3 regions of the Desulforhopalus glucosivorans genome follow, and region 1 is predicted to be linked to each of the others. Evidence: riboswitches for the same ligand, from Rfam matches in the RefSeq annotation. Region 1 holds a riboswitch; each other region holds the start of a gene.

Evidence for each region. A riboswitch is a leader RNA that binds a small molecule or an ion and turns the genes downstream of it on or off. The one in region 1 is predicted to bind cobalamin.
Region 2: it holds a riboswitch for cobalamin, as region 1 does, so the genes downstream of both, trpD (anthranilate phosphoribosyltransferase) here and thiC (phosphomethylpyrimidine synthase ThiC) in region 1, are expected to answer to the same signal.
Region 3: it holds a riboswitch for cobalamin, as region 1 does, so the genes downstream of both, ACX6CI_RS12180 (sirohydrochlorin cobaltochelatase) here and thiC (phosphomethylpyrimidine synthase ThiC) in region 1, are expected to answer to the same signal.

Annotation. Positions count from the first base shown of each region.
Region 1 covers NZ_AP044854.1:2,425,557-2,433,770, forward strand. The annotation lists gene ACX6CI_RS10520 (hypothetical protein) at 168-872, opposite strand; gene ACX6CI_RS10525 (DNA-3-methyladenine glycosylase I) at 997-1,569, opposite strand; gene ACX6CI_RS10530 (diguanylate cyclase) at 1,782-2,936, shown strand; gene ACX6CI_RS10535 (ABC transporter ATP-binding protein) at 2,997-4,622, shown strand; gene thiC (phosphomethylpyrimidine synthase ThiC) at 4,640-5,983, opposite strand; cobalamin riboswitch at 6,071-6,267, opposite strand; gene uvrC (excinuclease ABC subunit UvrC) at 6,491-8,214, shown strand, end outside.
Region 2 covers NZ_AP044854.1:726,599-734,812, forward strand. The annotation lists gene ACX6CI_RS03160 (phosphopantetheine-binding protein) at 1-20, shown strand, start outside; gene ACX6CI_RS03165 (methyl-accepting chemotaxis protein) at 678-2,840, shown strand; gene ACX6CI_RS03170 (transporter substrate-binding domain-containing diguanylate cyclase) at 2,981-5,212, opposite strand; cobalamin riboswitch at 5,371-5,590, shown strand; gene trpD (anthranilate phosphoribosyltransferase) at 5,794-6,894, shown strand; gene ACX6CI_RS03180 (hypothetical protein) at 6,887-7,108, shown strand; gene cobT (nicotinate-nucleotide--dimethylbenzimidazole phosphoribosyltransferase) at 7,114-8,214, shown strand, end outside.
Region 3 covers NZ_AP044854.1:2,811,248-2,819,461, forward strand. The annotation lists gene ACX6CI_RS12175 (sodium-dependent transporter) at 1-483, opposite strand, end outside; gene ACX6CI_RS12180 (sirohydrochlorin cobaltochelatase) at 697-1,686, opposite strand; cobalamin riboswitch at 1,807-1,987, opposite strand; gene ACX6CI_RS12185 (universal stress protein) at 2,079-2,507, opposite strand; gene ACX6CI_RS12190 (MarC family protein) at 3,083-3,685, opposite strand; gene ACX6CI_RS12195 (hypothetical protein) at 3,744-4,082, opposite strand; gene ACX6CI_RS12200 (DNA topoisomerase 3) at 4,457-6,760, shown strand; gene ACX6CI_RS12205 (hypothetical protein) at 7,049-7,366, shown strand; gene ACX6CI_RS12210 (hypothetical protein) at 7,421-8,214, shown strand, end outside.

The DNA of each region.
Region 1 (8,214 bases):
TTTTCTCGTTAACCTCATCCAGAGACAAGGGTAACGAAATTATCAATATTGTCAATTAAATTCAGATATGAGACATCAAGGGTTGCTACATATTTATAGGATTATGACTCAGCGGAAGGACTCCGCAACGATTATTACAAGAAATAGAATGTAATACACAACTACAGTCAGGATAAATCACACTGGGACTCGTGGACCAACCGATTCCAGAGTTGTTCTTGAAGGTCGGTATCAACATCTTCAAAACGTACACAAAACCTATCACCATCTACCCATGTGACGACAGCCTTTGTCTTAAACTCTTCCAGCAATCCTTCATGGGCAGCAAACTTAACAGAAAAGGAGATACTATCTTCCTCCTCAAGGGCAAAAGTCGCCTTCTTCATTTCACATATATGCACTGACAGGGATACAACTATTGCAGTACCTTCCCGATCTCCGTGAACATAGCTGGCATCTTGCCCCTGAAGAGCAAAGGAGAGTCCCGAGGTCGTTGTAGAATTGGCTAAAAACTCATCAGCTGCTTCAAGGCTATTGAAGATATCAGCTGTATAACCTTGCATTTGACCAGCCATATTGATCATTTGTTTTTTTATGATTTTCGTTTCATCTATGACCCGAACCACCCTCCCCACCCTGGCATTCACAAGGTGATTGGTGATTTTCCTAAACGTTGGCAAACTATTCAATGCAGCAAGGGAACAGGCAGAAAGGTCTGTAATAACATCAAAACCAGGCTTAAGATCAGCCACACCAAACCTGATTTCCGTATAGATATTGTCCACACTCTTTTTCGTTATTTCCTCGGCAACAGTTATGGTCAATCTGTTTTTCTTTATGTTAACCGCCACTTTAGATTTTTTTACAGTCATCCTGAACACACTATGAAGTTATCAATTGTACTAAGAGATTTCTCCAAATAATGTTATCGCAAATAGCTGTGAAATAAAAGGCAGCAAGTTGGCCCGCTTCAAAGCAAATGAAACTGATTTTACGTTAACCAAGGGCCTTTACAGTGTCATACCGACAACAATCTACCAGATGATCATTTACTATGCCCATGGATTGCATGTAGGCATAGCAAATTGTCGGGCCTACGAATTTAAAACCTTTTTTCTTCAGATCTTTGCTCATCTTTTCTGAAAGTGGCGTTAAAGCGGGAATCTCGCTGGTATCCTTCCAAGCATTCTGAATAGGTATTCCATCAACAAACTTCCATAGATACCCACCGAGGGTCTCCCCCTGGTCATAGAGATCCAACACACACTTTGCATTTTGCACCACCGCCCCAACCTTTAGCTTGTTGCGGACAATCCCTGAATCAGCAAGCAGTCTTTGAATGTCTTCATCTCTATACCGAACAATCTTTTCCTTATCAAAATTATCAAAGGCACGCCTATAGCCCTCTCTTTTTTTAAGGATTGTTATCCAACTTAAGCCCGCCTGGGCCCCCTCAATACAAAGTAATTCAAACAACTTTTGCTCATCATGCAGTGGGACTCCCCATTCTTTATCATGATAGTCAATATATATGGGATCTTCACCGCACCATGTACATCTTTTTTCCATTCTCTTCTCCCATATCCTTAGTACATTTCATTATCACCCAAACGATTACAACTCGCGCGAGTCAGACTTGATTAACCAGACTAAAAAAAAACATTTCACCTATATTACGAATACATTATGCAGACAGGCAAAGATTGATTATGATTTGAGGAGGTATAAAATTCCAGCCAATGCTATGCAACCTTACCCTAGATAACCTGAAATGGAGGCCTATGCAATCCATGCTCAGACAAAATCTACTCAAGCTACGATCTGAAAGCCCAAATGATGATGCCCTTATCCAGAACATTGAAATACTCGTAAAAGAGGAAGGGCCACTCGCCATCCAACAGACGTTTCATCTCTTAGGTGACGTCGATCTACCTTTGTCTGAATGCTATAGACACTGGCGCAACCTCCTTGACCATCGCCAGGAGATGATGACAAAATTAGGGCGACCTGTCAATCTCACCACCGTATTCTGCGATTACCTGCAGAACACGACACATTTTTTAGATTACCCACGCATCATTGAGACTGCTCGCTACGAAAATGCAGTGCGTAAAAGCCATTACGACACCCTTACCGGACTTTTTAACCGGAGTTATTTTGATGAAGTATATAGCCAGCAGGTCGCTGTTGCCAAAAGATACAGTGAGGATTTTACCGTACTCTTTCTCGACATAGACAATTTTAAAGCTATAAATGATGACTATGGTCACCATAGCGGTGACACTGTGCTGAAAACAATCGCTGGTATTATCGCCAAAGAAAAACGAGATAGTGATATTGCTGCACGTTTTGGAGGAGAAGAGTTTATTCTTCTCCTTACCCATTCAGACAATATCAGCTCCTATGTATTTGCAGAACGACTTCGACAAAAAATAGCTGAACATGAATTTTCCTTCTCTGGTACCACACGAAAGATTACCATAAGTGGAGGTATTGCTTCATTCCCATTCAATAGTGGAAACCCGGAAGAATTGATTGAAATGGCAGATAGTGCCATGTATCTTTCAAAAGGTGCCGGGAAGAATCGTATATCCCATTACAAATATGAGAAGCGACGCTATATACGAGTGAAAATTGAGGAACAGGTTCTCTCTAAAGAGTTGGATTTTAGCAGCACACCACCAGTCAACGGTACAAGCAAGGATATTTGTGTAGGAGGTATTCTCTTTGAAAATGACAAACCACTCCTGCTGGGATCGCTCATTTCAGTCCAAATACAGCTGGCAGAAAGCCAAAGTCCTGTCATACTGATCGGCAATGTTGTACGAGTCGAATTGCTCGACTCAGGTAAATATGATATAGGAATGACCACCTCTTTCAAGGAACTCGATGACATCGTATATAAGGAAATTGCGTCCATCCTGCCCATCGATTAATCACATCAACACCCAACCCTTTAACACTGTTTTACGGTTGTTTTAACTCACTGACCAATAATGCTTCTCGAAATCGATAATTTCAATTTATGGTTTAACGGTTACGACCAAAATGGTCACAAAACCAGAACCCAAACTCTTTTTGACATCAGTCTCACCCTTGACCGTGGCAAAACACTGGTACTCGCGGGTGAATCCGGCTCTGGGAAATCAATTACTGCCCTCTCTATTCTTCGCCTGCTTGAAACAAGCACCAATGTATCATCAACCGGTACCATCGCCATTGATGGTGTTGATCTATCTTCTCTTACCAGTGCTGAAATACGCTCAATTCGAGGCAGCAAAGCAGCAATGATTTTCCAGGAGCCCATGAGCTCACTTAACCCGGTATACACCATCGGCAACCAGCTCATAGAGCCGCTCATGCTCCACAGAGGGTTTGATAAAAAAGAGGCGCGTGAACAGGCCTACCATTACCTTGCTAAAACCGGTATCGACGATGCAGAGCGACGTTTTTGCTCTTATCCCCATGAACTCTCGGGTGGACAAAGACAACGGGCGATGATTGCAATGGCACTTGCAGGAAATCCTTCTCTCTTAATTGCAGATGAACCAACGACCGCTCTTGATGTAACCATTCAAGCACAGATCCTTACCCTTATAAAAGAGCTGCAGATTGAGCTCGCCATGGGCCTGCTTCTTATCACCCACGATCTCTCCATAGTGCGTGACCAGGCAGACCACGTCTGCATTATGAAAGAAGGATGCATCGTTGAATCCGGCCCCACAGGGCAAATATTTACGAACCCACAACATTCCTATACTAAAACGCTACTCTCGGCACTACCGCAAGGCACAAAGCAACCTGCACCATCCGGGCCAATACTACTGAGTACAAAAGATCTAACCTGTAGTTTTGATCAGAAAAATAAATGGGCAAACCCGTTTAAGAAGTCACAAACAACGATAAAGGCAGTTAATAAAATTAACTTATCGATAAAGGGAGGGACAACCTGCGGGATTGTTGGAGAATCAGGTTCCGGTAAGACCACTCTTGCCATGTCTCTGCTACGACTCAATCAGAGTGTTGGTGATATTTTTTTTAACGGGGTAAATCTACAAAGTCTTTCCCAAAAAAAACTGGGACCACTTCGCAGTGATTTTCAGATAGTATTTCAAGATCCTTTCTCATCCCTTTCACCCCGTCTTTCTGTTATGCAAATTGTCGAAGAAGGACTTCAGGTTCACCGCCCCGAGCTGAGTCGTGCCGAGCGCGCAGTCCTGGTAAACGAGACATTACATGAAGTGGGTTTAGATGAAGAAATGTCCAGTCGCTATCCCCATGAATTTTCTGGTGGACAGAGACAACGAATCGCCATTGCACGGGCAATCATACTTAAACCAAAATTTATTATACTCGACGAACCGACATCTGCTCTTGATGTAACCATCCAGAAGCAGATCATAGAACTACTACTCGCCCTGCAGCAAAAACATAATATGAGCTATATGTTTATTTCCCATGACCTCAGGGTAATCAGAGCAGTTTCAGATTATGTGGCGGTGCTTAAAGATGGAATTATTGTAGAGTCCGGGCCCACTGCTCAGATCTTTGAAGCACCTGAGCATGAGTATACCCGAACTCTTTTTTCAGCCTTGAACTTAGAGAAAATAGCACCTCTCTAACCGAGCCTTAAAAATAGTTACTCTTCAGTGACCAGTTCTTTTTCTTTTTTCTGAGAGCACTTATCGCCTGCGATGTCATCTTTAAAAAGAGAGTGCCCTCTTTCCATCGCACAGAAATCACCGCACATGGTACAGGTGGACTCATTCTCTGGCTTTCTACTTTGACGAACCTCTGTCATTTTTTCAGGAAACATTGAAAGCTTGAAATACTCTTCAAAATCACTGTCTCTTCTGGCAATGGCTGCCTTCTTTTCCACCTCTCGCTTCTCAGGATATTTTGCAATATCACCGATTCTTGCTGCAAGCCGTGTAGCCCGAACGCCTTCACGAACATCGTCTTCAGTTGGCAGTGCCAAGTGCTCGGCGGGGGTAATGTAGCAGATTAGATCTGCCCCATGCCACGCAGACTGAGCAGCACCAATGGCTGCTGTAATATGATCATAACCGGCACCGGTATCTGCAGGGAGTGGTCCAAGTACATAATATGGAGCCCCACCGCTCATTGCCTTTTCAAGCATGATATTACCGCTTATCTCGTCAAGAGGAACATGCCCCGGGCCTTCCACCATCATCTGGCAACCCATGTTTCTACCAAGTTCTGCAAGTTCACAGTTGATGATCATTTCAGCCATCTGCGCCCTGTCATGACTATCGTGAATTGCACCTGCACGAATACCATTTCCAAGGGATAAAACAGCATCATACTTCTTCATCAGCTCACAGACCCTGTCGAACTGCTCATACAGAGGGTTTTCTCTGTTATGGTATTCCATCCATGAAACCATAAAGGTACCACCTTTAGAGACAAGGCCTCCATAACGAAACCCCTGCTTACGAAGTCTCTCGATGGAGAACCTGTTAATACCACAATGGATAGCCATGAAACTAATACCATCCTGAAGTTGTCTTTCAATAAGTTCAAAGAGGTATTCAGGATCCAGCTTATTGGGGTTTCTATACTTTTTAGTGGCTTCGGCAAATGCCTGATAGAGAGGAACGTTACCCACAGGAAGAGAGCAGCTGCCAAGGACAGATCTGCGGATTGCATCAAGATCCCCGCCAGTTGAAAGTTCCATCAGGGTATCAACTTTTTCATGCTCTGCAATACGAGCTTTTCTGATCTCAAGTTCAACATCAGATATATCCGACGAAGTACCTATAGATGCGTTGATTTTTGTCCGTAGACCTTTACCGATTCCTACTATTTTCTGGTGGGGTCTAACAGCACATCCAGGGATTACAATATGTCCTTTTGCAACACGATCCCTAATCTCTTCTCCGCTGAAACCTTCATCATTTGCAACCTGTTGCATCTGAGCGGTGACCGTCCCTTCATTTGCCAATTCAATCTGTGTTTTCATTGCATTCTCCATACAGTTACCCCACCCATGGGCAATAAAAAAGTCCGTACCACGGCAAGCGTGATACGGACTTTTTTACGGACGGGAAAGTCTATGTTCAAACAGGCAGGTCTTCTGACTTACGGATCATCCTCCATCTGCACCTTCCCACTTTTTGAGTATTAAAAAGCAGTGGTGTATAGCAGATGTTGTCCCCGCTTACAGCGCTGGCCCAACGCTACGGATTTTCACCGTATTCCCTTTTCAGTAACATAACAGTTACCACCTGTGAGATATGTAGTTTTACTGCAGGCAAATTACAGGAAAAATTTATTTATGTAAATCCCTATTTTGCAATTGTAAGCATGTAGCCTTTTTGGAAAAATGTTGTACCGTAAACCAGGTGAGACAAGTGAACACAGACATATCACTCTCAACAAAACCGTTCGCCAGCACCACTACAAAAATTTACGTTTTGATCGTAAATACAGATCCATACAAAGAATTACTAAGGTTATTTACAACACAATGTTTCCCCAATCAATTCTATCATCAGCCCCGCACACACCGGGGGTTTACATTATGCAGGACCAGAAATCCACAGTCCTGTATGTAGGCAAGGCCAAGGATCTGCATAAACGGCTGTCATCATATGCACGGTTTTCAGCAGCCGAACATAATAAAACCAGCATAATGCTTCAAAAAGTCAGTAAAGTTGACGTTCTACTCACCCATACCGAGAAAGAAGCTCTGATCTTAGAGGCTTCTCTTATTAAAAAGCATAAACCCAAATATAATATCATTCTCCGCGATGATAAAAACTACCCATACATCAAGGTTACAGTACAGGAAGAATGGCCAAGAGTACATATGGCAAGAAGGAAGTCCCGTGACAAGGCACGCTACTTTGGTCCATACTCATCATCTGGAGCCATGTGGTCTACGCTCCGTCTTATCGCAAAGCTTTTCCCTCTTCGAAACTGCAAGGGTGGCAAGCTGAAAAAAAGAGACCGCCCCTGCCTCAATCGTCAAATTGGTAAATGCCTGGCACCATGTGCAGGAAATGCTGATCGTAAGCTGTATATGGAGCATGTGAAAAAAATCATCATGCTGCTTGAGGGGCGTAACAGAGACCTGATCAAATCATTAAACGAGCAGATGCAGGCAGCCGCACAAGCACTCGAATTTGAAAAAGCAGCAACGCTCAGAGATCAGGTTGGCGCTCTATCTAAAACACTTGAGAAACAGGTCATTTCTGCAAGCCACACCATGAATCAGGATGTCTTTGGCTTTGCTAGAAAAGACGCCGCTGTCACTGTCTCTCTGTTATTTATTCGCAATGGACTGATTAATGGCAGTCGGTCCTTCTTCCTCGCTGACCCTTATGGTGATGACGCCTCAATCCTGTCTCAGGTACTCAGCCAGTTCTACACAGATGAGACAGTAGTGCCCTCTGAGATTCTCCTCCCCTTTAGCCCAAGCGACCTTGACCTCCACAGCGAATTCTTAAGCGATAAATCAACCACCAGGGTCGAGCTAAAAATTCCCCAGCGGGGTGAGAAATTACAACTCATAGCCATGGCGAATACCAATGCAATGCAGGTCTTTGAAGAAAAGGAGAAAAAGAAAAGTTCCTGGGAACATTTAAGTAAAACAATGTGCAAGACCCTCCACCTCGACCGCGCACCAAACCGTATTGAGTGTCTGGATATTTCAAACATCAGCGGCAAGCAAGCTGTGGGCTCACTTGTATGTTTTACCAATGGTGAAAAGGACACCTCCAACTTCAGGCACTATAAAATTCGAACCGTTGATGGGCCAAATGACTACGCCATGATGAAAGAGGTCCTTGAAAGACGACTCACAAGAGGGATTGAAGAGGACACCCTTCCTGATATGTTTGTGGTTGATGGTGGCAAGGGGCAGCTTGGTATGGCACTCGCCGTGGCAAAAGACCTTGGTATTACCAAAGATATTGATTGGATTGGCATAGCCAAAGAAAAGGAAGATGAAGGTGAAAAACTGTACAAACCTGATCGCAAAAACCCCATCGTTCTGCTGCCCCATAATCCGATCATCCTCTATCTCATGAGAATTCGTGATGAATCTCACAGGTTTGGTGTAACCTTTCATAGAAAGCTGCGTAACAAGGCAACACTCACATCAGAACTTGACCGAATACCTGGCATTGGAACGGAGAAAAAGAAACAGTTACTCAAACACATGGGAAGCCTCAAACGTGTAAAAACAGC
Region 2 (8,214 bases), 1.7 Mb from region 1:
TTGTAGAGAAAAACCAGTAGGTTGTGGCCCCAGGTTTGTTAATTCCCGGATTTTTCATTGATCCATTAAAAAATCCGGGCGAGATGTTCCCGGCCGCTTTGTTCTTGATGTAATGTACTTGATATCCACCTCGTTTTTGAGTGTATGATAAACTGTCATTATATTTGAGGTCACATATTCACGGTATCTTCATTCGAAGCCCCTCCCTGTACCGCTGTGATAACGCCACTTTTCCCTCTTTCGGTTTGAGAGATGGAGCGGGTGCTGAATGTTTTCGGATTCCAAGCCAGTTCATTGTTGCTTCAGATCTGTTTAAAATTCTATTTAAATAATCACTTAAGTTGAATAATTAAAAAGATACTCCTACCTTGTCGCACAGTTTATTGCATTACCCGCCTGTGTTTGGTTCCTATTAATTGTCCTTATCCATTTAATAGCATGTTTTATATAGGGTTAATTACTTTTTAAAATAAAAAAATGTTAGGAAGAAGGCTCTTTTTATGGGATAGGTATTGTGTGGTGATTCGAATTGTAAAGTCAAATTAATTTCTAACAAAACACCTCATTTGGCCATATGTTCAAAAAAAAACCATAATTATTTTTATCCCCTCAAGTTATGTGATAGCATTTCTCAGAGTCCTAATTTCATAACAGGTTTTTCTATTAAGGAGATAGAGATGTCGTCACTGTTTCAAAAAATATTGCCGAAAAAGGTCAAAACGAAGCTACTTCTGATTCTTGGTGTTTTAATTACAGTCATGATAGCTGTTCCGGTTTTTTTCTCGTATAAGAAATCGGTTGATAATGCAGTGAATGGATTTAAAGAAGAAGTAACAGTTATTCTGGGTCAGGTGCGCCATGAAGTGACTGAAGGTAAAGCAGAGCAATTGCAACTTATCGCAAGAACAGTGTCAGAAATGCCGAGTGTTCAGGACAATTTACAGTTTCAATCCAGGGAAGATCTACTCAGTATTACAGCTCCGTTGTTTACAGGGTTAAAAGAGATCATTGATCTCAATGTATTTCATTTTCATCTACCACCGGCAACGTCCTTTCTTAGACTACAGAAACCTGCAAAATTTGGTGATGATCTCTCCTCCTTTAGAAAAACAGTCCTTGCAGTGAATACTAATATTATGCCAGCAGTGGGGCTTGAAGTTGGCAATGCAGGATTGTCTGTTCGAGCTGTTGTTCCTGTAAAATATCTGGGTGAAAAGCATGCAGGATCTGTTGAATTTGGCGCCCCGCTTAACGATAAGTTTTTTAACGGCATAAAGGCATCCCTGGGTTTTGATTTATCACTGATTATTCCCGATGAACAGGGGTTTAAGTATCAGGCAAAAACCCATGATCTTAAGCTCAAGAAAGAGAATTATCCCCTTTTTAAAGATGTTATGGGAGCCGATGAGATAGTAACGGTACGAAGTGTTATTGATGGAAGGGAATTCATGACAGCCTATGTCTCTCTTCAAGATTATTCCGGTGAAAGTGTAGGTCTCATAGCTATTCCAAAAGATATTGAGGGTATTTTATCTGCAGCCAGAAAAACGGCTTTTAACTCTATAATTGCCGGTTTAGTCGCGCTCATCCTTATCCAGACATTTGTCTATTTTCTCTTTGTTAAACTCATCGACAAACCCATCAAGGAATTTACCACAATTTTGGAGCAGGCAAGTACTGGAGACTTATCTCAGGAAGTTGATCTGAGCAACATTTCCGAGGTTAACTGTTCTGAAATGTTGGGTTGTGGGAAAAAAGATTGTTCGATGTATGGGAAAAAAGGTCTCTGTTGGGAAGAAGCCGGCTCTGCTGCAACCAATATTCAATGTCCAAAAATCTTATCCGGGGAGTTTAAATCCTGCTCTGAGTGTAAGGCCGTATTCCGAACGGCTGTAACGGATGAGTTCTCTGAATTAAGTGCATATATGCACTCATTTATCGGCAACGTCCGAACCCTGGTCAAGGATATTAACACGAACAGTGTTAACCTCAATTCTTCTTCTGAAAGTTTGACACGAATATCTGCAAAAATTGATACAGGATCAACCGAGTCAGCATTAAGGGCAGAGGGGGTCGCAGCTGCGTCAGAGGAGATGAGTTCGAATATGACATCAGTTGCAGCTGCCACAGAAGAGGCGACGGCCAATGTCAATGTGATGACCACGGCAACAGAGGAGATCAGTGCCACTGTTGGTGAAATTCAGCAGGCGACTATGAATGCCAAGGGCATTACTGGAGATGCAGTCATGCAGGCATCAGATATAACCGAGAAAGTTGATGCTCTTGGAAGTGCCGCACAGGATATTGGTAAGGTAACAGAGACAATTACAGATATTTCCGGTCAGACAAATCTTCTTGCCCTCAATGCCACCATTGAGGCTGCAAGAGCAGGGGAGGCAGGAAAGGGGTTTGCTGTTGTGGCCAATGAAATTAAAGACCTGGCCAAGCAGACTGCAGAGGCGACCGGTGAAATTAAACAACGAATCGAGAGTATTCAGTCATCCACTGATGTCACGGTCACAGGAATTAAGAAGATTTCTTCAATCATTACGGAAATTGACTCCATTGTCTCTACCATTGCTGTTTCTCTCGATGAGCAGAGTGAAACAATGACAGAACTTACAACTAATATTGTCCAGGCAGGAGAGGGGATAGGTGAGGTCTCAGAGAATGTTGCCCAGAGTTCTTCTGTTTCTCAACAGATTTCTGAAGATATTTCTGAAGTTCACCAGGCCGTGAGTATTATTTCTTCTGATACTGGCGAAGTGCAAAAAAATGCGGAGGAGTTGCGCGCCCTTTCCCAGAGCTTAAAAGTCTTGATTGAAAAGTTTAATCTATAAAAGGCGACGATTCTTTATGGAATAATGCCCCTTGCTTGTCCAGCAAGGGGCGCAGTGTCATGTAGCAACGAAGAGAAGAGGGCAGCGAAGTAAACTCTTTGCATTTAGTGTTGATAGTATTCTTTCGACTCCCAGGAGTTTTATTTCGCTGATTCGACCCTGTTTCTGCCATTGTTTTTTGCCCTGTAAAGGGCCTCATCTGCCCGTTGAATAAAACTGCTTTTGCTCTCTCCAGGGAAATAGCATGCAACCCCAAAACTGGCTGTTCGTTTTCCCACATCTTTAAATGATATTTTAGAAAATGCCTGCCTTAAATTTTCTGCCTCTGCCAGCGCTCCCTGGATATCAGTTTCCGGGCATATAATAAGAAACTCTTCTCCACCCCAACGACTGACGACATCTGAGTCTCTCGTTTTTTCAGTAAGTATTGTTGCAAATGCTTGTAGTACAGTATCACCGATCTGATGTCCCCAGGTGTCATTAACCTCTTTAAAGAAATCAAGATCACCTATTATGAGTGACAAATTACCCTTGTATCTGGTTGCTCTGCGGATTTCTTCCTCTAGTTTGATATCGGAGTATCGTCGGTTGTATAGCCCGGTCAGTACATCTGTAATTGAGATCCTTTGTAACTCCTTGCTCTGTTCTTGTAGTTTCTTGTTTGCTTCAGCAATCTTCTTATTAAGGTGAAAGAGTTGTCTGTTCCAGAGGAGAATAAGTAGAACAATGATTGAAAATATAGAGAAAAACTTCCAAAGGGCAGTGTAGTCAAATTTTGTGTCAAAGCGGATAGACATCCATTTTTGATACACGGAGTCAATATCGTCTTGGGGGATTGAACGGATAAGTTTACTCATTATTGAGTTGAGGTAGGGCCTGTCTTTTTGGCTCCGTATTCGTATTGTGCCCTCAGAACCAGAATATCCAGCAATCTTCAGGTTGGTAAGGCCCAGGTGACGGATATAATGAGCTGCAACAGGCAGTGCGAGGAGTGCTCCGTCACTGGTTTTGTTTGAAACGTGTAACAGACATTCCTGGGCATTGTCGTAAGGTAACACTGAAATATGCGGGTAGAGCGATGAGATATTGTTCTCATTGAGATCATATTGTACTACTGCAAGTTTTTTGCCAACAAAATGCTGGAGTCCCGCGATAAAACCTTCTTCCTCCCTGGTTATAATAGCTGTCTGAAACTTGAGTATTGGACTTGTAACATTGGTTTGTCTATCAAGTTGCTCGTTCATTGTAATCATGGGAATTATGTCACATTCCCCTTTCTTAAATTTTTCCTGGGATTCTTGCCAGGTGGTGGTGGGAACAAGATTAAATGATATGTTCAGCTTTTCTGAAAATAAATCAAACATATCAGTTGCCATGCCCGAAACCTGACTGTTTTTTATGTCGGCAAAAGGCATGGCTTCAGGGGTGATGCAATAGTTGATTGAATAATGTTCACTCAGAAAAATCTTTTCATCAGGAGTAAGCCCTACATCCGCTTTACCAACTGCTCTGCCATCCCGGCTGAACCATTTCAGTTTTAATGATTCCAGGGTTTGGGGCGGGATACTATTGTGCGCTTTTGCAAGGATTTGAAACAGAATGGGATTAGTTTTTAAAACCGCAAAGTGCATGGATGATGTTTTTTGCAGTTCAACATCTTCAATCCACTCGGATAGTTTTAAATCATAAAATCCAAATTTACTCATGAAGTATTGAGCTATTTCCTTTTGTTCGACTGTAGCATAGACCTTTCCCTGATCAACATATTCGAGGGCTTGCCTGGAGCTGGCAACTTCAACAATATGGATGCCTGGATAGTATTTCTTGAAAAATTCAATGGATGACCAGCCCCTAGGTAGCGCAATAATCTTTCCCTCAAGATCGTTTAGGTTATGAGTAAGTGGGCTGTCATTTCGCAATATCAGAACGTTTTTACTATGATAAAAAGGGGGAGAAAAATGTGAGGTCTTCTCTCTTTCAGGAGTAATTGATAAACAGTGTAGAAGATCAATTTCTCCCCTTTGGTATTTGTTCACCAGTTGGTCCCAGGTATAGCCGTTAATGTACTCAAATTGAATCCCTGAAGTTTCTGAGAGTAGATTCATTAAATCTATGCCGAAGCCATAGGGCTTGCCAGAAAGAGCAAAATCAAATGGAGGCCAGTCAAACTCGTTGGAAACTGTGATTGTAGGATGTTCCTTAATCCAGAGTTTCTCTTGCTCAGTGAGGGCTATTTGAGCAATCGATGGAAGGGGAGTGGCGATTGAGGTTGCGGTCTTGTCGGGCTCTGTCTCGGCAGCAAAGGTGGCAGGAAGACTCGTGAAAAATAGATGAAATAAGACTGTTGCAAGGATGAATTTATTTTTGAACATACATTCCTTGTATTATCTGTTTTGTTTTCTGATCTCTAGACATATTGTGTCTATTCTAGCACAGGGAATCCTTTATAATATAGTATTTTGTCAAATCAGTAGAAATAGTTACTTTAATACCATCACCCTATAAAGCCGTTGAATTTCTGGAATAAGATGGTATAAGAATTTTATCAGGTGCATACAACGTTAAAAGGAAAGACGGTGTGAGTCCGTCACAAGCCAGTCCTTGCTGTATACGGAGGCTGCTGTAACTGAAGAGCTGTTGGCTTCTTCATCCCGGGATTTTTGCCCGGGTCGTCACTGGAAAGTCCGGGAAGGCGGTTACAAGCAGGATAATCCGTAAGTCAGAAAGCCTGCCTGTTATGATAGCAATTTCACTGCTGTCATCAGAGTATACCCACTGGAGATACTCTGTGTCTGTGAATAATCGTTGTGCTGTTTTTTGTAGATTCAGCCCAGTGGATTATGCCGTCGCGGATACGGAGATCTACCTCATGAAGTTTCTTTTTCCCGTATCCTGATCTATTTGTTTTGAGTTTTGTCATGACGCAACGACAAAATACTATTGAGGTACTATTATGGATATGGAAAAAAATCAAAAACTTGGAGCTTGTATTGGACAGCTGATTCGAGGTGAGGATCTCTCGGAAAAGAGCGCCTATGATGCCTTTACCATGGTGCTTGGTAATGAAGTTACCGAGATGCAGCAGGGAGCTTTTTTAGCAGCACTTACTGCAAAAGGTGAAACTGCCCAGGAAGTTGCCGGCGGTTGGAAGGCTGTATATGAGCTGGATACTGAAAAGGTCGATTTTGGTGATTTGGCAGTTGTTGATAATTGCGGTACCGGCATGGATACCTTTAAGACCTTCAATATCAGCACTGCGGCCTCTCTTGTGGCTGCTGCAGGTGGTGTAAAAGTTGCCCGTCACGGGGCAAGAGCCATTACTTCATCCTGTGGAACTGTTGATATGGCAGAACTACTCGGAGTTGATGTTGAGTGCGGTGTGGATCTTGTTAAAAAAAGTGTGGTTGAGGCGGGTATAGGTCTTTTTAATGGCATGAGCCCCACTGTACATCCCATGGCTCTTGGTAGGATACTTTCCCAGATATGCTTTGGCTCCCCACTCAATATTGCAGCCTCTCTTGCCCATCCGGGTCTTCCAAAAGTAGCCGTGAGAGGTGTCTATTCACCATCTCTATTACAACCGGTAGCAGAGGTTATGCAGGCCATCGGTTACAGTGATGCCCTTGTTGTCTACGGTTCAATCAACGGCAGTGATAAGGGTATGGATGAGGGCTCAGTTTGCGGTGAAACCGTTGGGGTTCAGTTGAAAGATGGCATAATAGAGCCACTATCCTTTATGCCTGAAGATGTTGGCTTAGGTCTGCATAGTGCGGATTTAATCTCTTCAGAACGGAACCGGGATAGAGCTGCAAAGCATATGTTTGAACTTCTTGCAGGAAGAGGGACTGAAGCTAAAAACGATGCTGTTATCCTCAATAGCGGTCTGATCTTTTATGTTAAAAATGAAGTGGCAACTATACAGGACGGCGTAGAAAAAGCGCGGGAGTTACTCTTGTCTGGTCAGGCAATGAAGAGTCTTGAAGGGTGGGTCTCTGTGCAGAACCGTGACGCTGATAAGGGACGCGCAAAACTGGAGGCTCTTGGTAATGGCTGAGGTGTTAGCAACCGAACTGCTCATCGTTAAAGAGGGTGAGAAGTATATTCGTTTTTTGGAGACAGGTTTTGAGTACTGCTCCATGAATAAGGCTTCTGTTTTTCCTTTAGAGAGTATTGAGGAAGTAAAAGTACGCTGCAGCAAGATACGTCTGGAAACCCAAGGTTTACAGCTTATGAAGCTTGTTATTACTGAAGAACCTTTCTTAGCGTGAAAACAATGCAATTGATACTGGAAAAAACAGGCATTTTAACTGTTGAAGAATCTTCTTCTCTTCCTGCCGTTGGCGCTGGACAGGTACGATTAAAGGTGCTCTCCTGTGCCATATGCAGGACAGATGCGAAGATGTGGCAGCAGGGGCATAGGGATTTATTACTCCCCCGTGTCCTGGGCCATGAGATTGCTGGTATCGATGAACGTGATGGCAAAATATATACGGTTTGGCCGGGACAGTCCTGTGGGACGTGCAGCTATTGTTTGAGTGGCAGAGAAAATCTTTGTGAAGAAATGAAGATTATCGGTTTTCACTCCGATGGTGGTTTTGCAAGTCATGTTGTGGTTCCTGAAAAGAGTCTTATTCCTGTTCCGGAAAATCTCCAGCCTGAACTTGTCACCTTTGCAGAACCTGCCGGTTGTGTCATTAATGCTCTTGACATGGTCAAGCCGGCGGGTGGAGAACGAGCAATAATCTATGGCGGTGGGGTCGTGGGGATTATTGCCGCCCTTATGCTGCGAGATAAGGGCTGTGGTGTGACCGTTATTGAGCAGAGTGAGGAGAAGATTAGCCTGCTTGCAGATCTTGCGAAGAAAAACTCCATTGAATTATGTAAGGACTCTACTGCTGCTGATTTTGATCTGGCCATAAACTGTTGTGCAAGTCATATTGCCTTTAGTCTTTGCATTACAAAACTGTGTAAGGGTGGACGTCTGGCCTTTTTTAGCGGTCTCAGTAAAAATGAGGAGATTGATACAAACCTTCTCAATCTGATTCACTATAAGGAGCTTGTGGTCACGGGCAGTTACGGGCCTAAGCGGTCTGATATGGAAAAGGGGCTTACCTTTTGTAAGAAGTACCATGAAGATGTCTCTCTTTTAATTGAGCGAATAGTAAAACCGGGTCAAGTGCAGGACTTGTTGCCCTCTATCTTAAACGGTGAGAGATTGAAATGCGTCGTCATGATGGACGATGGTTGTGATGTAGACGTTAAGCAAGAGATGAGTCGTCCAGACAATTTTAAGGTAGAAAAAGCTGAGGCTGCTCTACCAGCGCCAATTGCTGAGTTAACTGCACATATTACAGCCACTCAAAAGAGCTTTGCC
Region 3 (8,214 bases), 390 kb from region 1:
TCCACTGATTACCGCAATTAGACAAAGTCCCATAAAACCGGTAAGGCAGATAAGTTGACGTTGAGGATCTGTTACAAGGGCACCGAACATACCGGAAATCGTTTCGGGATCATGGCCTGCAAAACCGCCACTAAGTGATGTAAACAGATAATCAAGGGTCCAACCGGCAACTACTCCATAATAGGATAAAATAATAAATGCTGAGGCAAGACTGAGCCACCCTATGCTTTTCCAGAAAACGGAGTTTGGAGTCAATTCACGAAAGGAACCGACAACATCTTTTTGTGAATGTCGACCGATGAGAAACTCAGCCATGAGAATTGGTAAACCGCAAAACATAATGGCAACGAGATACACCAACACAAAGGCACCACCACCATTCATCCCCGTAATAAATGGGAATTTCCAAATATTTCCAAGACCTACGGCTGAACCGACAGCTGCCAGAATAAAACCAAACCTACTGCTCCAATGATTACGCACAAAAGCCTCCTTTACACTCAGATTATAAGATTGGCGGTAATGTAGACGAAAGACTGATCATGTCAACAATTTTGTGGCTTTTTTTTGCGTTTTTATTGTTTTTAAATTGAAAAAATTAACAATTACAGAAACTGCATAAAGAAGGGAGGGGGACAGAGGGCGAACAGGGATGGCCGGGCTCACGACCATCCTTGTTCTTGGTGATACATACTACTACTTCAGGTGGATACCTCTTTCTTTTGCTGCATCAGCGATGTGATCAACAAAAATTTTGGCAAACTCTGTATTGGACCCGAGTCCTTCCAATACAGGATTCACATCAAAACCTTCTTTGGTTAAAACTGATTTCCAAGAGTCTTCTTCAGGACCTGCCATGTCATTGGTGGCATGATCACCAGCCACTATCATAAATGGCTTCAGCAATACTTTTTGGGTCTTAGCATACTTTAAATGACCTATAAAATCAGTGATTGCAGGAGAACCTTCTACAACACCAACAAAAGTAGTTACATCCGGATACGCTTCACGCATTTTTTTCTGAGTTTCAGCATAAATACCTGTAGACCAGTGCTCATTGCCGTGTCCCATATAGACAAGAATAGCATTCTCTTCTTTTGCCTGTTGAGCATCCCCTTCAAGGGTTTTTATAACTGCATCCACATCGTCATGATAGGGATAAACGTCACCGGGCATACCAAGGGCAGGACGCCCCATGACAATTGAGTGAATTGGGTTCCACTTCTTTTTCATGGTTCGAATAGAAGCAAGGCCGTTTACATATTGTTGAAGATCATGGGACTGTTCCATGAAAAACATATGGGTTGGCTGTACCACGATATTGGTATATCCATCTTCTAAAAGATCACCTATTGTTGCGATAAAATTCTTCACATAGAGGATCTCTTCAGGGATTCCCTGATCGAGCCATTTTTGCGGTTCTGCCTGACGTTTTTTCCATACAGAGCGAATAATATTTGAAGTAAAGGTCATGCGTACTTCCGTCTTGGGATATGCCTTCTTCACCTCGTCCTGGATATTAATGATTGATGACACAGCAGACGGAACCGTCGTTCCAAAACTTGCGAGAACTATGGCATTTTTTCCGGAACCAGGGATCCCTTTAGCACCGGAAGCAAATGCAGAGACAGAGAAAACACACAAATAAACCAGTACTGCGGTTATACCACACCAACCTTTCTTCATTGCAAATCTCCCAGATAATTGACCAACCTGTTTAAATAAAAAAATCCCGGATCATATAAAATGATCCGGGATTCCCTGATATCCTCGTCTCTTGTGTAGTGTCCCTGTCCAGAGGAAAACTCTACAATGTAATTTCAGATAGGTCTTCTGACTCCCGGATCATCCTAATCACCACGTCTTCCCGGCATATGCCAGTGACTTATATGTGGTTTTCGTCCCCGGTTACAGCGGCGGGCCCGTTCCGGACTTATACCGGATTCCCTTTTAAGCATCTTAATGCACCTGAAAGTTGTTAAAGAAGACCGTAATTTCAGAAACAAGTCAAGCTTTTTTCACTTATTATCAATCACCTACAAAGTAGTATTGTTTTTCGTTGTGCACGAGAATCATTTTCATGGAACAATCAAAACCGGACAAAATATTTTATTAAGCACCTTATGGGTTACACTGCCTAAAAAGAGGCCGCCAATATTTGAGTGACCATGGGAGCCCATAATGATCAAATCATATTCTTTTGATTTAGCACGCTCGGTCAACACCTCTCCCGGTGAGCCAGAGACTGATTCGAGAGTATATTCCGGACCATTTCCGGAAAAAACAGCACCTGCTTTTAACAGACAATCCTTCACAGCTATCTTCCTGTTGTCTCGGATCTGCTCAATAACGTCATCGGACACTTCGGAACCATGTAATTGCCAATCATCACAATATATTACATTAATATGGGCCCCTGTGAGTTTTGCAACACCAAGGGCATACTCAGCGGCATGCATTGAGTATTTAGAACCATCAAAGGGAAGAAGAATATTTTTGATATCCATTAGAAGCCTCCTGTTACATTGAGTTAACGTAATGAAATTCCACCCCAATACGATGAAACAGAGAAACCAACAGCCGCAACAGACAAAGCCGAACCTCCTCATCCTGAGGTGGTTCGGCTTCAACCTTCACTTACATAAATTCTACAGTTAACAGACTGCAACTGCAGGATTATAAAGAGCCCACATCAGGCATATATGTTAACATTCACTGTTCTCTTATTGTATGACAGGAAGCTGTGATTTTCAATACAACAGCGTAGTAGTGCAATAAACACTACCCATCACAGCGCTGCGGATATCCCACGAGTATTGAAGGATAAGGTGCGTTTTACACCCACAACAGGCGCACTGCCAAGCAATGCCACAACTCAACGATGCTTGCGTAGTGTATACAATTTCATTTCTTATCAGTATCTTACCCCAGAAAAGCTGTCAAAAAACAGGTCGCCTAGACTCCGAGAAAACGGGAGAACCTTTTAACATTGCGAACGTAACATTACTTCCAGATAAGTGAACGTAGTGAGACATTAGGGGACTTATCTCGTTTATCGGGCATATTTAAAAAAGCTTAAAAGCTAAGACATGAGACCTTTCACACCATCAGCAATAAATTGAATAGCAAGAGAGGCAAGTAGCACTCCAAGCAGTCTTTTGAACACATCGTTTGCTGTCTGCCCCACAAGGTGCACCAACGGTTTTGCAAACAAAAAACAGATGAGGGTCAAAACATAAATTATAACAACAGCTGCAACTAATGGCAAAAAGGATATTTCTTGTTCACGAACCCCTGAGAACAGAAGGATTGTAAGAGTTAGGCAACCAGGTCCTGCAATAAGGGGGATGGAAAGAGGGAAAACAGAAATATCATCATACGTTAAATCACCCTCATCATCTTTGGCACTATCAGGTTTAGTAATCATTCCAAAGGCAGCATAGAAAATCAGGAGACCACCGGCAATCTTAAAGGACTCCATCTCAATACCGAGGGTTGTCAATAGTCCCACACCCCAAAAACCAAAGCAGAGGACCAGAAGCAGTGACAAACTCACTGATCGAATTGCCATCCTACGACAATAGCCTGCATCGTTCCCCTTTGTCAGGGCATTGAAAATGAGCGAAGCACCAATGGGGTCAACAATCACAAAATATGCAATAAATGCGTTTATAAAACTATCCACTTATCAACACCCTCCTTTATTAAAATGAATGTACGCGAACCACTTGCTAAAAGACTCATCACAAACCGTACTTTCTTTTAAGAGATTTGTGAAAAAACACCAACGCTGAGCAACCGGTAAACAATGCAACAGCCCCAATAATGATAGCAAGACGACCCCAGGGCAAACCATGTTCAACCCGCATGGCCTGTATTACCATCAGAGTCCTGATCCATTCAACAACTCCCAAAACAAGGGCCACTTGGACAACACGTACCACCCAGCCTTTCTTATAGAAAAGCATCAAAGGGAAAAGAAGTCCTGCAACAACTACTATCGTCTGTCCATCACGCATAAAGTGAGCTGCCAGCAGCCAAAAACTCATGATGACTGGAATATGTAAAAGAAATCCCATCATTATCCTTTTTAAAATTAAGTTTTACTTCGATAAGCCATGCAAAAAATCATAACTTTGCACTGCAGATATACTGGAGATACCAAAGATAGGCGATATCAGTGTTGCTCCTATAACTCCATCCGTAACCATACTCTTTTACTCTTCTAGTTCAATTGAAGAAAAGAGTCGTTACCTGTAGAACAGCTTCGCTCTATGTCAAAATTTTAGATGATTTTTTTTGCTAAGTGGGATAGGAAAGTCGATCGATTGACGTTACAATACGTATAATATGTTTTACATAATTCAGTTGGCGAATCAGGCAAACTCCCCGTAAAAGTTTGCATATATAGAGCTCTTTGAAGCACAAAACAACTCCGGTATAACAAGAGTAATTAATGGGAAAAACGCTACTCATTGCAGAAAAGCCAAGCGTTGGCAAAGATCTCGCAACCTATCTTGGAATCGAAAGCCGTGGAAGAGGTTTTTTCTCCTGTAAAGGGGATATCATCTGTACCTGGTGTATCGGTCACATCCTCGAACAGGCTGATCCTGATGCCTACGATCCCAAGTTTAAAAGATGGAAAGCTGAAGACCTACCCATAATACCTGAAAACTGGATTCTCGAACCAATTCCCCGTACCCGCGATCAACTGCAGATCATTGACAACCTCTTAAAAAATACGGACAAGGTCATTAATGCTGGCGACCCTGAACGTGAAGGACAACTGATTGTTGATGAGGTTCTAGATTTTCTTGGCTACGAAGGACCTGCCGAGCGACTGTGGATTTCTGCTCTTGATATTCGTACCATTAAAAAAGGGTTTTCAAATCTTAGGGATAATAACGAATTTAAAAATATAAAAAACGCCGCCATCTGCAGATCCAATGCGGACTGGCTCGTTGGTATTAATGTTACCCGTGGACTCACCCTTGCTGCCTGCCAGCCTGATACTGTCCTCTCAGCAGGCAGGGTTCAAACCCCAACACTTTCACTTGTGGTAGACCGCGACCGTGAAGTAGAGCAATTTACTAAGAAACCCTACTGGGTCATGCGGGCTAATGTTGAGCACGAAGAAGGTACATTTGTTGCCACATGGGAGCCAGATGAACTTGCCCAGGGTCTTGATGCTGAAGGCCGCCTTGTAAATGAAAAAATTGGGGATGAACTCGCCTTGAAAATGCGAGGTGCCCCTGGCGTTGTTGTTACTAAAAAGGATACTCTTAAGAAGAAAAAGCCCCCTCTTCCCTTTTTACTCTCTGATCTGCAAAAAAAAGCTGAGGATAAATTTGGCTATTCTCCTAAACAAACTCTTGAGATCGGCCAGGGTCTGTATGAACGGCATAAGGTCCTGACCTATATGCGAACCGAGTGCAGGTATTTACCAAACGAAATGTTTGAAGATGCACCTTCAATCATTGAATGTCTAAGAAAACAGCAAATAGAAGGTGCAGCAGATGCAGATATAACACTGCAGTCCCCTGCCTGGAATACCAAGAAGCAAGGTGCGGAAGCTCACCATGGTATCATTCCAACTGAAGTGTTACCAAGGAACCTTTCCCCTGAAGAAGTTAATATTTACCAGCTTGTTGCCAAACGTTTTCTCAAACAATTCTACCCAGACTACCAATACTACTCAAGCAGTGCTGAAATTGAAGTAAATGGGGAGAAGTGGAAAGGTAGCGGTATTTCAATTAAATCTCTTGGTTGGATGGTTTTAAACGACCAGCAAACAAAGGAAAAATTACTGCCCAAAATGCAAAAAGGGGATCCCATTACCATTACCAGTGTGGATAAGGAACAAAAATTCACCAAACCCCCAAGCAGATTTACCGAGGCCTCTTTACAGGTGGCAATGACCGAGGTGCATAAGTTCGTCGATGATCCGGTCATTAAAGCCAGGCTCAAAGAAAATTCAGGCATCGGTACATCCGCCACAAGAACAAACATCATTACGGAACTTCAAAACCGTAACTACCTGGAGAAAAAAGGGAAAACACTTATCTCCACCCCAAGGGGCAGGGAGTTAATTGATAAAATCCATCCCTCTTTAAAAAACCCGGGAATGACCGCAATATGGGAAGATGCTCTGGACCGTATCTGTGAGGGAGATTTAGGTAAAGAAGAATTCATTGCAGAGCTCACCAAGCGAATGTCCAATATGGTGAAGTACGCCCTTGCCACCCGTTTTTCAGAAGAGGTCATGGGCAAGGTATATCGATGCCCCTGCGGTGGTCACTTATCCCGTCTTGAATCCAAAAATAAGAAGGGAAAATTCTTCTGGGTCTGTTCCACAGGTAAAGAAAACGGCTGCCCATTACGCTCAGACTTTAACGGTGCACCAGGGGCTGCCTTTATGGACCGTCCCGAGTCTGGTCCACAATGTCCTCATTGTGAAAAAGGCTATCTTATCCGTTATGAGAGTAACCGCAAAATGGGCCACTATTTCTGGGCTTGTTCCACCGGGAAACAAGGCAAATGCCCCTTATTAAGAGACGACAATGGTGCTCCCGGAAAACCTGTGGTTGACCCACAGGCCCCTCAGGAACCCTGTCCAGAAAAAGGCTGTAAAAAGAAAATCACCCGCATCCAATCCCAAAAAAATGCCGATTTCTATTTTTGGAAATGTGCTGATCCTAACCATCCCTTGCGAAAAGATAACAATGGAACCCCTGGGGATGCACTCATTTTTTCAAAATAAAAACGAGCTGTAGCCCGCCATTTGATATCTCATAACAGGGTTTTGATCCAGCAATTGTACTCACCATAACACCCTAACATTCATTGAAATTCCAGTTAGCTTCCCTAGAAGCTAGTGGCAAACATAGTGCATATAGCGTACAGTAGTGTGCACGTTGACGCTAATTATCTTTAGAATGGGACTTAGCCCGCATATTTCACAAGCTGAGATGTTGTCAACTATGCAACCTGACAAGAACAGAGACTACAATTTAATACTATAACTGATCACTTGCATTTATCGGGGGGAATGATGAACCATCTACTCATTAGCATAACCGCACTCGCACTCATCCAGCTATGCTTTGCAGTTGCATCTCCTCAGGCAGCTGAGACATCTCTGTTACCTGAAAGCCTTGCAGCCCGCTCTGAAATTGCTCCAGTTGAAAAAACTTTTACTATCTTTCTAAAAGAAGATGACCCGGAAAAACTTACTCAACTTCTCAATGCATCCAATGAAGAGTATGCCAAGAAAGGCTGGTCAGTTTTTACTATCAACACGTATTCCGACAATGGTGATGTTGATGGTTTCTTTGTTACCTACAGCAAAGGACTTAAGGCTGAGTAATTGTCTGAAAATCTACTATAAGTACTATCCTCATCCCTTCGTAAGAGGTTTTTGATGATAATAATGACAAACAAAATAGTAACCCATGTTTCCATATTTTTAGTCCCTAACTATAGAAAAGCTGTCCTAAAAACAGATAGCGTAGACTCCGGTAAAATTGGAGAACCTTGCGACATTGCCAACTTTAAATTACTTCCAAGGTACTTATCCCTTGTATCGGGGTTAGCTCTTATTTTTCTCTGCTCATGTGCCCCTACAACCTCCATTGAGGCGACAATTAAGACCAGTCCCAACGGGGCACGGATTTTTATCAACGGAGATGAAGCCTTACAACCGACACCTTTTCAACATATTTTTGATTTTGATATCAATCAGCAATATGAGCTCTTTGTTCAAAAAGAGGGTTATTTCGAAGAGGAATTCATTGTCACCAAAGATCTTCCTGAATTGCAGCAAGGATACGTCTCCATACCTCTCACAAGGAGTCCTCTCTGGGAAGCGACCACCTTTTCCCCTGCTACAAACAGCTGGATCCAGATCCGAACGGGCAGTGGTATCACAAGCCGGGAAGCCTGGGAAATCCTTCTTGATACTGTTGTCAAACACTCTCCTGACCTTAAAGAGCTCAACTTTGAGTCAGGATACCTGCAAACTCACTACGCCATTAAAAAGTTTGATACGAAAAATGGAGAATTCCTACTGAGATGTCAACTAACTGCAGCGCTCATTTCATCAGATCCAATTATTTATCGAATTAAAGAAGTTGCAGAATGGTCTGGTAATGGGGTTCAATGGCATAAATATAATCGGATCTTTTTTCAGCACGATGATATGATAAAAGAACTCCA